3 regions of the Bradyrhizobium sp. CIR18 genome follow, and region 2 is predicted to be linked to each of the others. Evidence: predicted binding sites of a transcription regulator. Region 2 holds the regulator's gene; each other region holds the start of a gene.
What was found. The regulator PhoB, encoded in region 2, activates phosphate uptake and scavenging genes when phosphate is short. The targets are predictions, from matches to a motif close to TGTCATNNANCTGTCAT.
Positions count from the first base shown of each region.

Region 1 (4,210 bases), on a different contig from region 2:
GAAGTAGGAGAGGTCGGTGTAGATGCGCGCGGTGACCGGATGATAATTGCCGGTGCCGGTATGGACGTAAGTCGTGAGGCTGCCGCCCTCGCGACGCACCACCATCGAGAGTTTTGCGTGCGTCTTCAGTTCGAGGAAGCCGTAGACGACCTGCACGCCGGCGCGTTCGAGATCGCGTGCCCAGCGGATGTTGGCTTCCTCGTCGAAGCGCGCCTTCAGCTCGATCAGCGCGGTGACGGATTTGCCGGCCTCGGCGGCTTCCGCCAGCGCGCGCACGATCGGCGAGTTGTTGGAGGTGCGGTAGAGCGTCTGCTTGATCGCGACGACATCGGGGTCGCGCGTCGCCTGCTGCAGGAACTGCACCACCACGTCGAAGGATTCGTAGGGGTGATGGACGACGAGGTCCTTCTGCCGGATCGCGGCGAAGATGTCGCCGCCATGCTCGCGCACGCGCTCGGGATGACGCGGCACGTAAGGGGTGAATTCGAGGTCGGGCCGATCGAGGCGCGTGAGCTGCGAGAGCTCGTTCATCGCCTGCACGCCGTCGACCAGGAACACCTCGTCGTCGGCGGCCGACAGCGCGTGCTGCACGAAGCTGCGCAGCTCCTCCGGCATCTTGGCATCGATCTCGAGTCGGATCACCGACCCGCGGCGGCGGCGCTTCAGCGCGGTCTCGAACAGGCGGACGAGGTCTTCGGCCTCTTCCTCGATTTCGAGCTCGGAGTCGCGGATGATGCGGAAGGCGCCTTGGCCGTGCAGATTGTAGCCGGGGAACAGGCGGTTGATGAACAGGGCGGTCGCCTGCTCCAGCGAGATCAGCCGGACCACCTTGCCGTCGGCCGGCAGGCGGATGAAGCGGTCGATCTTGCCGGGCATGCGGATCAACGCGTTCATCTGCTTGCCGTCGGCGGCGCGCGTGAGCTGGAGCGCGATGGTGAAGCCGAGGCTCGGGATGAACGGGAAGGGGTGGGCCGGGTCGATCGCCAGCGGCGTCAGCAGCGGGAACACGTTGCTGAGGAAATAGTCCTCGATCCAGGTCCGTTCCGCCTTGGTGACGTCCTTGCCGTCGACCAGGACGATGCCGACATCGGCCAGAGTGCCGCGCAAATCGCGCCAGATCGCCTGCTGGTCGGAGGCGAGTTCGGAGACGGTGCGGTTGATCAGGGCGAGCTGCTCGGATGGCGTCAGGCCGTCGGGGCTGCGTTCGGCAATGCCCTCGCGCACCTGCGCCTTGATTCCGGCGACGCGAACCATGAAGAACTCGTCGAGGTTATTTGCGGAAATCGACAGGAATCGCACCCGCTCCAGCATGGGATGGCTGGGATTGACCGATTCCTCCAGGACGCGGCGGTTGAAATGCAGCCAGGAAAGCTCGCGGTTGATGAATCGCTCGGGACTCGATGCGATCGCCGGCAGGCTCTCGGTCTCTGGGGCTTTTTCTTTAGTTTCAACAGCTTGCGCAGAGTCCATCAGAAGTCGGTCCATCCAGTTCGCCCCAATTTGCGACTTATGCGCAAAACCGGCCGGAGCATGTGTTAGAGCGATGACGTTTCGATGACATTGATGTTCCGCCGCTTCGCCGCGTCAAGCGGGCTCGCGTAGGCCTTGGGCGCGGCCGCGTGGCCGATCAAGCGTCCCGCAGCAGCTCGGCGGCCAGCGCCCGGGTGACCGGGCGGCCAAGTCGCAGGGCTTCGCTGTCGAGCAATTCCACGGCTTGGCGGGCGGCGGCCGAGGACCGCTCCAGGCGCGTGGCGAGGTAGCCGACTACGCTCTCGTCCACGGTGAGCTGGCGGTCGGCGCAGAATTTGACGATCAGGCCGCGGAAGAGCTGGTCGTCGGGCGGCAGCAGCGCGACCACCGGAACGGCGCGCAGACGCGAGCGCAGGTCGCGAAGCTCGATCTCCAGCGAGGCCGGCACCTCGCGTCCGGTGAACAGAACGTAGGCGCCATCCTCGCGGGCGAGGTTCATCAGGTGGAAGAGGGCGCGTTCGTCAAATTCCCTGGCCTTGAGATCCTCGACCACGAGCGCACCGGTGGCGAGCGTGCCCGGAACGCCCGCAGCGGTCAGCGCATTGGCCGTGGTGGAGCGGGCGCCGGCCTCCTCGGCCCAGATCGCGGCGAGATGGCTCTTGCCGCTTCCTTCCGGGCCGGCCAGCCACATGATCCGGTTCGGCCATTCCGGCCAGCTGTCGATCAGGCCGAGACCGGCTGCATTGGCCGGTCCCTCGAGGAAATTGTCCCGGCTGAGGCTCTCCGCATGCGGAAGCGAAAACGCCAATTGTCGGGGGTGAACGCGGCCTGGCACGCTTGCTTTGCTCCATGCCGGCGCGCCGGCGTCATTTGAAGAGGTCGGACGTATCGAGCGGGAGTTGGCCTTTTACGGGGCCGCATCCCCTCTCATTTGGCCTCGATCGTACTCATGTGCCGCAGCCACTCGACCAGATAGAGCGACACGGAGGAGAGCGTGAAGACCGTGACGAGGCCCATCAGGATGATATCATACGGGGCCGGCTTGAAGCCGAAGGCAAGCGCCGCCAGCACGAGCGCCGCGAACGCCACTTGTGCCACCGTGTTGAGCTTGGACACTTTCGACGGCTTCATCTCGACGGGCCGGTCGAACAGCCAGGACACGATCACGGCGGCGACGATCATGATGTCGCGCGAGACCACCAGGATCACGATCCAGCGCGGAATTGCGCCCCAGATGCCGAGCGCCATGTAGATCGAGACGAGCAGCGCCTTGTCCGCGAGCGGGTCGAGCAGGGCGCCGAGCTCGCTCGTCATGTTGAAGCGCTTGGCCAGGAAGCCGTCCACGGCGTCGCTGATACCGGCGATCAGGAAGACGGCGAACGCGACCTCCATTTGGCTCGACACGATGGCCCAGACGATGATCGGGACCAGCATGATGCGGCCCAGGGTAATGATGTTCGGAATACTCACGAAAGCGCTTCCCGGCACCCGGTCTGACCTCGAATCCGGCCTCTCGGGAGGCTGAACCGGTTGATATCTCTACATAGTATACGGCGGTGCGCCATGCGAGCCATTGCGCGTCCCCGGAATTCGACGTAACCAGCCGCGAACCCACTGGAAATCGGGCATGACCGACCGCAAAAACGGCCTCACTTACGCCGATTCAGGCGTCGATATCGATGCGGGCAACCGCTTGGTCGACCTGATCAAGCCGATGGTGCGCGCCACCGCACGGCCGGGCGCCGACGCCGAGATCGGCGGTTTCGGCGGCCTGTTCGACCTCAAGGCGGCCGGTTTCAAGGATCCGGTCCTCGTGGCCGCGACCGACGGCGTCGGCACCAAGGTCAAGATCGCGATCGAGACCGGCCTGCATGGCGGGATCGGCATCGACCTCGTCGCCATGAGCGTCAACGACCTCGTGGTGCAGGGCGCCGAGCCGCTGTTCTTCCTGGACTATTTCGCTTGCGGCAAGCTCGATCCGGAGGCGACGGCTTCGATCGTCGCAGGCGTCGCCGAAGGCTGCCGCGAATCCGGCTGCGCCCTGATCGGCGGCGAGACCGCCGAGATGCCTGGCCTGTACAAGGACGGCGATTACGACCTCGGCGGGTTTGCCGTCGGTGCCGCGGAGCGGGGCACGCTGCTGCCGCGCAAGGACATCGCCGCTGGCGACGCCGTGATTGGCCTCGCCTCATCGGGGGTGCATTCGAACGGCTTCTCGCTGGTGCGCAAGATCGTGGAACAATCGGGCCTCGGCTTCGAGGCGCCGGCGCCGTTCGCCCCGGTCATGACCCTTGGCGGCGCGCTGCTGACGCCGACGAAGCTCTACGTCAAATCCTGCCTGCGCGCGATCCGCGAGACCGGCGCGGTGAAGGGCCTTGCCCACATCACCGGCGGCGGCTTCACCGACAACATTCCGCGCGTGCTGCCGAGCAACCTCGGCGTCGGCATCGATCTGGCCCGCCTGCCGGTGCTGCCGGTGTTCAAATGGCTGGCGGCGCAGGCCGGCATCGCCGAGCTGGAGATGCTGCGCACCTTCAACTGCGGCATCGGCATGATCGCGATCGTCGAGCCCGACAAGGTCGACGAGGTCGTGCAGGTCTTCACCGACGCCGGCGAGACCGTGGCGCAGCTCGGCACCGTGATTCCGGCCGAGGGCGAGCACCGCGTCGTCTATAACGGCCATCTCGACATGGCGCTGTGATGACTGGCGCTGCGATGAAGCGTCGCGTCGCCATCCTGA
Region 1 is NZ_JACIHF010000010.1:23,999-28,208, reverse strand. It holds gene GGD65_RS26800 (RNA degradosome polyphosphate kinase) at 1-1,470, opposite strand, end outside; gene GGD65_RS26795 (DnaA ATPase domain-containing protein) at 1,628-2,305, opposite strand; gene GGD65_RS26790 (CDP-alcohol phosphatidyltransferase family protein) at 2,398-2,940, opposite strand; gene purM (phosphoribosylformylglycinamidine cyclo-ligase) at 3,098-4,171, shown strand; gene purN (phosphoribosylglycinamide formyltransferase) at 4,186-4,210, shown strand, end outside.
Region 1: GGD65_RS26800 (RNA degradosome polyphosphate kinase) is a predicted target of PhoB. The motif match lies at 1,544-1,560, and genes of this name have one in related genera.

Region 2 (4,210 bases):
AAGCCGGCTCGCGAGCTTCTCGCCGTCCGGGCTCTGGAACAGGTTCGACATGTGCCAGAGCTTCGTCGCCTGCTCCTGCAGCGCCTTGATCAGATGCGGGTGGCAATGGCCGAGCGCATTCACAGCTACGCCCGAGGTGAAATCGAGATAGCGATCGCCATTGGTCGCGATCAGCCAGCAGCCTTCGCCGCGCTCGAAGCCGAGGTCGGCTCTGGCGAAAACGGGGAGCAAATGCGGCGCTGCGCTGTTAGTCATGATGTCACTTGAATGTTGCGGACGGTGTGACGCGTGCATTGCGCAACGCACCATCGACCGGCCCGGAAAACGAAACGTGCCGCCTTTTAAGGGCGGCACGCGGGACTATCTTATGCTTGGCAAGACGGGTGTCAATGCCGCCCGGAAAGCCTCAGGAAACGCTGAATCCGTAGTCTTGCGGTGCCGATTTTGCGGGTTTTCACCACGGAACATGTGGAAGCGAGTCGGCGGACTCTTGCGCGGGAGTCACGCCATATTGTAGCGTTTGGATTGTCAGATACGACATCTCGTGCAGCGGTTCTGATCCCAAGAGTCCTCTTGTACCGGCGTAAACGTTCGGGCGTCAGTCACGCGCCCGGCGAGCCTTAAGGGATTCTGACGGCACGGGTTTTTGAAGGCTTAGGCAATCGCTGCGAGGCCCCAGGATGGCTGGCGCGTAGCGAGGGAAAGGGTGCAATGACGGTTTTGACCTGGTCCGACGATCGCGTCGAGCAGCTGAAAAAGCTCTGGGAGGCCGGACTTTCGGCCAGCCAGATCGCAGCTGAGCTCGGCAATGTGACCCGCAATGCCGTGATCGGCAAAGTGCACAGGCTGGGTCTGTCCGGCCGCGCCAAGAGCCCTTCATCGGCAGCGCCCCGGCCGCGCAAGGCGCGTCCTGCGCAGCACATGATGCGGGTGACCCGCCCCATCGCGCGCGGCAACACCGCGCTGGCGCAGGCCTTCGAGGTCGAGGTGGAGGCTGAACCCGTCACCTACGACAACGTGGTGCCGATGGGCCAGCGGCTGTCGCTGCTCGAGCTCAACGAGGCGACCTGCCACTGGCCGGTCGGCGATCCCTCGAGCCCGGATTTCTTCTTCTGCGGCGGCAAGGCACTGTCCGGCCTGCCCTACTGCGCCCAGCACTCGCGCGTGGCGTATCAGCCGGCGGCGGATCGCCGGCGCGCGCCGGCGAAGCCGGGTCCGCGCTGAGTTCGCGGAATTCTCTGATCGTCAAGACTGCAGCCGTCACACGATGACGGCTCCACCAACTCGGTGTCATCCCCGCGAACGCGGGGATCCATAACCACAAGGCGCAGTTGTCGCGCGAGATGGTCACTCCGAGTCTTCGCCAAACCACTGCCTGTGGTTATGGGTCCCTGCTTTTGCAGGGACGACACCGGAGAATGCGGCGGCAGCCCGCCAAAGCCAACGCCAGCAAACCTTACGTCTGCTCCGCCTTCGCGAAGCGGTCGTCGAGCGCGTAGCCGGCGCCGCGGACGGTGCGGATCGGGTCCTGCTCGCGGCCGAGATTGAGCAGCTTGCGCAAGCGGCCGATATGGACGTCGACAGTGCGCTCATCGATGTAGATGTCGCGACCCCAGACGCTGTCGAGCAGCTGCTCGCGCGAGAACACGCGGCCGGGATGCTCCAGGAAGAACTCCAGCAGGCGATATTCGGTCGGGCCGAGATCGATCGGCCGGCCCGAGCGCGCCACGCGGCGCTTGTCGCGGTCGAGCTCGATGTCGCCATAGGCCAGCACTGTCGCGAGCCGCTCAGGACTGGCGCGCCGCAGCAGGCCCTTCACGCGCGCCAAAAGCTCCGGCACCGAGAACGGCTTGACGATGTAGTCGTCGGCGCCGGTCGCAAGCCCCCGCACCCGCTCGCTCTCCTCGCCGCGCGCGGTGAGCATGATGATCGGGAGCTGCTTGGTGTCGGGGCGGGTGCGCAGGCGGCGGCACAGCTCGATGCCCGACAGGCCCGGCAGCATCCAGTCGAGCACGATCAGGTCCGGGATGTGCTCCTTGAGGCGGGTGTCGGCGTCGTCGCCGCGCATGACCGTCTCGACGTCATAGCCGTCGCCTTCGAGGTTGTAGCGAAGCAGCTCGGTGAGAGCTTCCTCGTCCTCAACCACCATAATGCGTGCGCCCATCGGGTCGTCGCTCCTTCAAGTCTTCAGGTATTCGGGACCGTCGTGGCGAAGGTGGTCATGTCGCCCTTCGGCCGCTTGTCGGTGATCGCCTGGCCCTCGATCATGTAGAACACGGTCTCGGCGATGTTGGTGGCGTGGTCGCCGATCCGCTCGATGTTCTTGGCGCAGAACATCAGATGGATGCAGAACGAGATGTTGCGCGGATCCTCCATCATGTAGGTGAGGAGCTCGCGGAACAGCGAGGTGCAGATCGCGTCGACCTCCTCGTCGCCCTTCCACACCGCCATCGCCGCCGGCAGGTCATGCGCGGCATAGGCGTCCAGCACCGACTTGACCTGCTGCTGCACGAGGTCGGTCATGTGCTCCAGGCCGCGGAACAGCTTCAGCGGATGGAAGTCGGTCTCCAGCGCGGCGACGCGCTTGCCCATGTTCTTGGCGAGGTCGCCGATGCGCTCGAGGTCGGTCGCAACGCGCATGGCGCCGACGATCTCGCGCAGGTCCACCGCCATCGGCTGGCGGCGGGCGATGGTGAGCACCGCGCGTTCCTCGATGCGCTTCTGCAGCGCGTCGAGCTCGGCGTCGATGGTGACGACGCGCTGGCCGAGCGCGACGTCGCGGCGGATCAGCGCGTCGACGGAATCGACGATCATGCGCTCGGCGATGCCGCCCATCTCGGCGACCAGGCGGGTGAGCTCCTGGAGGTCGGTGTCGAAAGCCTTTGCGGTATGTTCAGTACCCATGTCGCGTCTCCTCAGCCGAACCGGCCGGTGATGTAATCCTGCGTGCGCCGGTCGCTCGGCGACGTGAAGATCTTGCTGGTGTCGTCGAACTCGATCAGCTCGCCGAGATACATGAAGGCGGTCTTGTCGGAGACGCGCGCCGCCTGCTGCATGTTGTGGGTGACGATCGCGATCGTGTAGTTCTCGGACAGTTCCTGGATCAGCTCCTCGACCTTGGCGGTCGAGATCGGATCGAGCGCCGAGCAGGGCTCGTCGAACAAAATCACTTCAGGGCGCACCGCGACGGTGCGGGCGATGCACAGGCGCTGCTGCTGGCCGCCGGAGAGCGACAGGCCGGAGGCGTTGAGCTTGTCCTTGACCTCGTTCCACAGCGCGCCGCCGCGCAGCGCCTTCTCGACGCGGTCGTCCATCTCGGACTTCGAGATCTTCTCGTAGAGGCGGATGCCGAAGGCGATGTTCTCGTAGATCGTCATCGGGAATGGCGTCGGCTTCTGGAACACCATGCCGACCCGGGCGCGCAGCAGATTGAGGTCGAGCCTGGGGTCGAGGACGTTGGTCTGGTCCAGCATGAGCTGGCCGGTGGCGCGCTGGCCCGGATAGAGATCGTACATCCGGTTGAAGATGCGCAGCAGGGTCGACTTGCCGCAGCCCGACGGGCCGATGAACGCCGTGACGCGGTTGGCGCCCAGCGTCAGGTTGATGTTCTTCAGCGCGTGGTGCTCGCCGTAATAGAAATTGAGATTGCGCACCGTCACCTTGGCCGGGGCTTCCGGCAGCGGCTGCGAGGCCAGATGAGCGTTGGAACTCATGGATACGGACAGGTCGGTCATTTTGCAGTCCTCTCGGCGCCGAGGATGCGCGCGCCAATGTTCAGGGCAAGCACGGTGAGCGTGATCAGCAGCGCGCCGCTCCAGGCGAGCTGCTTCCAATAGGCGTAGGGGCTCTGGACGAAGTTGTTGATGGTAACCGGCAGGTTGGCCATCGTCTTGTTCAGGCCGAGGCTGAAGAACTGGTTCGACAGCGCGGTGAAGAGCAGCGGCGCGGTCTCGCCGGCGACGCGGGCGGTGGCGAGCAGCACGCCGGTGATGAGGCCCGACCGGGCCGCACGATAGGCGATACGCTTGATCACCAGCGAGCGCGGCAGGCCGAGCGCCGAGGCCGCCTCGCGCAGGGGATTCGGCACCAGCAGCAGCATGTCCTCGGTGGTGCGCAGCACGACCGGGATCACGATGACGGCGAGCGCGAGCGCGCCCGCGATCGCGGAGAAGCCACGCATCGGCACCACCACCGCGCCATAGATGAACAG
Region 2 is NZ_JACIHF010000003.1:271,658-275,867, forward strand. It holds gene GGD65_RS14260 (aspartate aminotransferase family protein) at 1-255, opposite strand, end outside; gene GGD65_RS14265 (GcrA family cell cycle regulator) at 712-1,224, shown strand; gene phoB (phosphate regulon transcriptional regulator PhoB) at 1,457-2,164, opposite strand; gene phoU (phosphate signaling complex protein PhoU) at 2,188-2,904, opposite strand; gene pstB (phosphate ABC transporter ATP-binding protein PstB) at 2,916-3,734, opposite strand; gene pstA (phosphate ABC transporter permease PstA) at 3,731-4,210, opposite strand, start outside.

Region 3 (4,210 bases), on a different contig from region 2:
ATGACACAAGGCGCGAGCGACGACATCGCGTCCGGCCCGCCACTGCACGAATGCTTGTCCATCGCCCAAGCACGGACTTCATGACGGTCAAAACTCGAGCTCCAGATGAATATTGAGCCGATCCGGCAGCTCGGGCGGGATCGGCGGCAGCGGCTGGGCTCGCCGGATGGTCTCGATCGCCTCCTTGTCGAGCAGCAATTGACCCGAGCTCGTCCGAACCCAGACGCCGAGTAGCGTACCATCCCTGGCCATGGCGAACTGCGTGACGACCGTTCCTTCAAGGTGCATCGCGCGCGCCGCGTTGGGATAGCGCTGATAGCGCGAAACGTGCCGAAGCAGCGACTGCTGAAATTTGATGGCGGCGCTGCTGGCAGGTCCGCTCACGGCCGACGGCGTCGACATGACATTTGAGGGCGGAGCGTCTCCGGGCGTGAAGCTTCTCGCTTTCGGGACCGGAACGGGATCGTCGGATGGCGTCGGATTTGGATCCTTCAATGGCGTATCGGCGCTGCTGGCGACATTCTCCTTTTCCGGTTGAGAATCCGAAGCGACTGCTATCGGAACGGCATCGGGCCGCGGAAGCAGCTGAACCTGCACGATCGCAGCCGACTGTTGTCCCGGAGAGCCGGCTGGCACTTGCATCCTGATCCAGTAAACGCCACCAACGAAAAGAACGGCCGCCAGGGCGGGAATACCCAGCAGGCGATAGAACTCTCCTGATGGCGAGGCGGCATCCAGGTCGTCGTCTCGATAGGATCCAAAGACCGCCGCTCGTCCCTTCTCGTTTCCGGGGCGGACATCGCTGTCGCTCATTGCAGGGACTTCACCATGATGACGACGCGGACCGGCTGTGGCGTATTCGCTGGCGCCGGCTTGCTGATCGTCAAGCCCCGAAGCGCCGCCGACACCGCAAGATCCCGTTCATGGTCCCCGGTCGAGCGGAATAACTCGGTGCGTTCGATCGTGCGCGCGGGATCGATCCAGATATCCAGCACCGCGCGATAATTGCCATCGCGCGTCCTTGCGTTCTTTCGAAGTGCATTCTGAATGTCCATCTGCACTCTTTGGCTATAATCCTGCAATCTGGCGGCGTCGTCGGCATCGCCGGTCTGACGCACGCGCAATCTTCCCAGGAACAGGTCCGATGTTGCGAGCGGAGCCGCCGGAGGTGCATAGCCGACACCTTCTGCGCTGGGAAGAGCAAGCGTGATGGCGTCGGGACGAATATAGCGCACCTTCAGCTCCGTGCCCGCGAGCAGCAGGTTCAGCGCTTCATCGGCGGCATACGTTCCTTCAACCGCGACCGACGTTCGACCGACCGCGGAGTTGCTTTCATAGAGCACTTGAATGCCGGTGATCTGTCCATAGGCTTGCAGCGCACCAGCCAGGGACTGTGCCGGAATGCGGAATGCGATCGGCCTTTCCGCACGCGCCACCCGGTCTTCTTCCGCGGCATTGGCGCCGAGGATGACCGTCATCAGCCAGGCGGGCAATAGCACCAGCAAGCGGAACGCGGCGCGGCGACCGCCTCGAGGACCGTCGGCATCCGACGCCGCGACGCCATGCAATGTAACTGCTTTCATCGTGCTGCTCTTGTCGACCAGAAACCGCACTTCGGCTGTTTGGATCGTTGAAGCGCGGGCGATGCCTCCTCTATATCGTTTGCATGACAGTGATCTAACCGGTGCATCCGGCCGGGTGGGCCCCACCCGGCCGATCGATACGAACCGGCACGACCGGACGTCGGACCCGGATGCCTGCCCGGGCCCTGCCTTAGAGCGACGCCTTGCGCCCCAGCCGCTGCAACAGCACGGCTCGCTCGTCCTCCGTCAGGTTCTTCAACTGCTCGGCCGTGAACTCGCCATTGCCGAGCACGCGGAACATGCCGTTCGGATCGTAGCTCTGCTTGTCGGGCGCCCGCCGCTTCTCATCGTCGCCGGCGTCGGGCTGAGGAGACTGACCGCCGCCGCCACCACCACCGTACCCGAGAACTTCGACGATGATCACCGACGGCCGATCCGAAGATCCCTGCTTGGTCACGTCCTTCACGGCGTCATTTGCAGCCTTGTCCTTGGTATCGATCGCGAGCGGCGCAGTTTTGACCTCCGCCTTCGGCACTCCTTTGCTCTGGCCCGACACCTGGATGTTGTCCACGTTGACGACGAAGCGCGCCGCAATGAGGATGTCGCCGCTGACGCGGATGCCGGCGTCGCCGGCATTCACGGTACCCTGGGGAGCGATCAGGTTGACGTCACCTTCCGTCACCCCGGTGAAGCCGATGATCGTTCCGATGCCGCTTCCGGAGATATCGGCCTTCTCGATCACGCGCGTGACGGCATCGAGATCGGTCTGGATCTCCGGTGCCGACGGCACGCGCGCGGTCTTGGCGCCGCGGCCGGCGTCGATGTCGCCCTGCGTCGACCAGATGATCTCGTTGCCGCCGGCAAAGGTCAGGATACGCGAGCGGTTCACGGTGACGCTGTCGCGCGCAAAGAGGTTGATGTCGCCCGGTCCCAGTGTGACGAGGCCGAACTCCACCGGCGCCGGCTTGCCGAGCGCAGCAACTTGCAGGCCGCCACCGGGGGTCAAGACCTCGATGCTGCCGCCCGACATGGTGCGGAACTTGGCATTTCCGGTCCTGACGTCGCCCGCCCAGTCGCTGCCCGGGAACAGCGTCTCGATCGCGGCATAACCGCGATTATAACCGCCATTGCGTGGCTTACCGCTCGTGTCGGGTGTGTTCTGGTCATCGCCTGCGGCCCGTAGCTCCTGCATGTAGACCTGCCGAACGAAGCGTTCGCGCACCAGCATCGGCAGGGTCTGGAATTTGGTCCAGGCATCAAGCGGAGACAGCTTCTCGCCGGTCACGTCCTCCACGAAGGAGACGATGCCGGTGCGGGTCCTGTGCGGCCCGGAGGAACGTTGCTCGAATGCGTCGGTCAGATAGAGCGGTACCACCGTGCCGTCCGCCAACGTGGTCTTGAGATAATCGGGCATCTTCCCGATGTTTGCCGGATCGAGATAGACCGCCAGGAACGCATCATAGGATGGTTGCTTGCCCTTGAGGCCCGCCATCACGGTGATCGCCGCGCTCTGCTGAGGCAGGCCGAGGATCTGCGTGAAATCCTTTGGCCGGTTGTTGGAATCATATTCCTGATTGCCTGTGCTGAAGATCGCCAATTCCGGCGCGTATACGTCACGGCCCGCGCTCACCTGCATTGCGCCCGGTCCCTGGACAAAGATCGAGCCTCGCACCGGGCCGCCGATGATGTCGTTGCCGGCCTCGAGTAACGACACGTCGGTCGGATGAACGTTGCGCAGTGAGTAGTTGATGTTGCGGATATCCGTGCCGGCACGGAACCAGGTCTGCTCGTTGGCCATGACGCCGGCCGTGAGGATCGAGCCGCTCTGGGTTATTAGCGTTCCAACGATCGATCCGTTCAAGGCATAGACACGGCTCGGCTCGTAGTCTGCCTCGTTCGGCAGATGGTCGGGATTGCGAAGGTTGTACAGATGCAGCGTGTGGCCGGCGATATTGCTGGCCGGCGCGGAGAAGGGATTGACCAGGACGTTGTGGAGCCCGCTCAGGGTGTCCGGCGAGGAACCGCCGAGGTTGACCGGAGAGGAAACGGTGCCTCCCACAGGCTCGAACGGTGACGGAATCATCTCAAGCGCAGCGCGGGACATGACGATTTCGCCGACGAGGACGTCGTTTGCGGCGAGAAGCCGCAGCTCCGGATTTCTGCTCGGCATCGTGTACAGCGTGCTGTTCAGCACGGAGCCGTTCAGCGCCGTGACGCGCGTTTTCGACGGATAGATATTTGCGGCCAACGAGTTCACATTCGCAAACACCTGCAAGGCCGGCGTCGTTATGTCCTTGGACAGATATGTCGCCTGCCCGACCAGGATCACGTCTCCGCCCGTCGATGTCAGGTTGAGCGCGGTGCGCTCGCTTTGACTGCTCATGAACGTCAGTTCGTGGGACATCCCCTTGCCGACCAGAAGCGGATCGAGGACCGTTTGCAGCCGCAGGTCGCCTGCGGTTCGCACGTCCAGGGTTGCGTCACCGAGCGACAGGATCGGGGCGATCGGATAGGTGACGATTTGCGTCCCTACCAGCGCCTTGACATCGCGCCCGACCGCAAATTCGCCAGCGGTAATCGTTCCGGCTCCGCGCCCGATGTAGTAATAGCCGGCGCGAACAGCGCCG
Region 3 is NZ_JACIHF010000004.1:178,225-182,434, forward strand. It holds gene GGD65_RS16730 (energy transducer TonB) at 88-813, opposite strand; gene GGD65_RS16735 (STN domain-containing protein) at 810-1,613, opposite strand; gene GGD65_RS16740 (filamentous haemagglutinin family protein) at 1,774-4,210, opposite strand, start outside.
Region 3: GGD65_RS16735 (STN domain-containing protein) is a predicted target of PhoB. The motif match lies at 1,656-1,672, and genes of this name have one in related genera.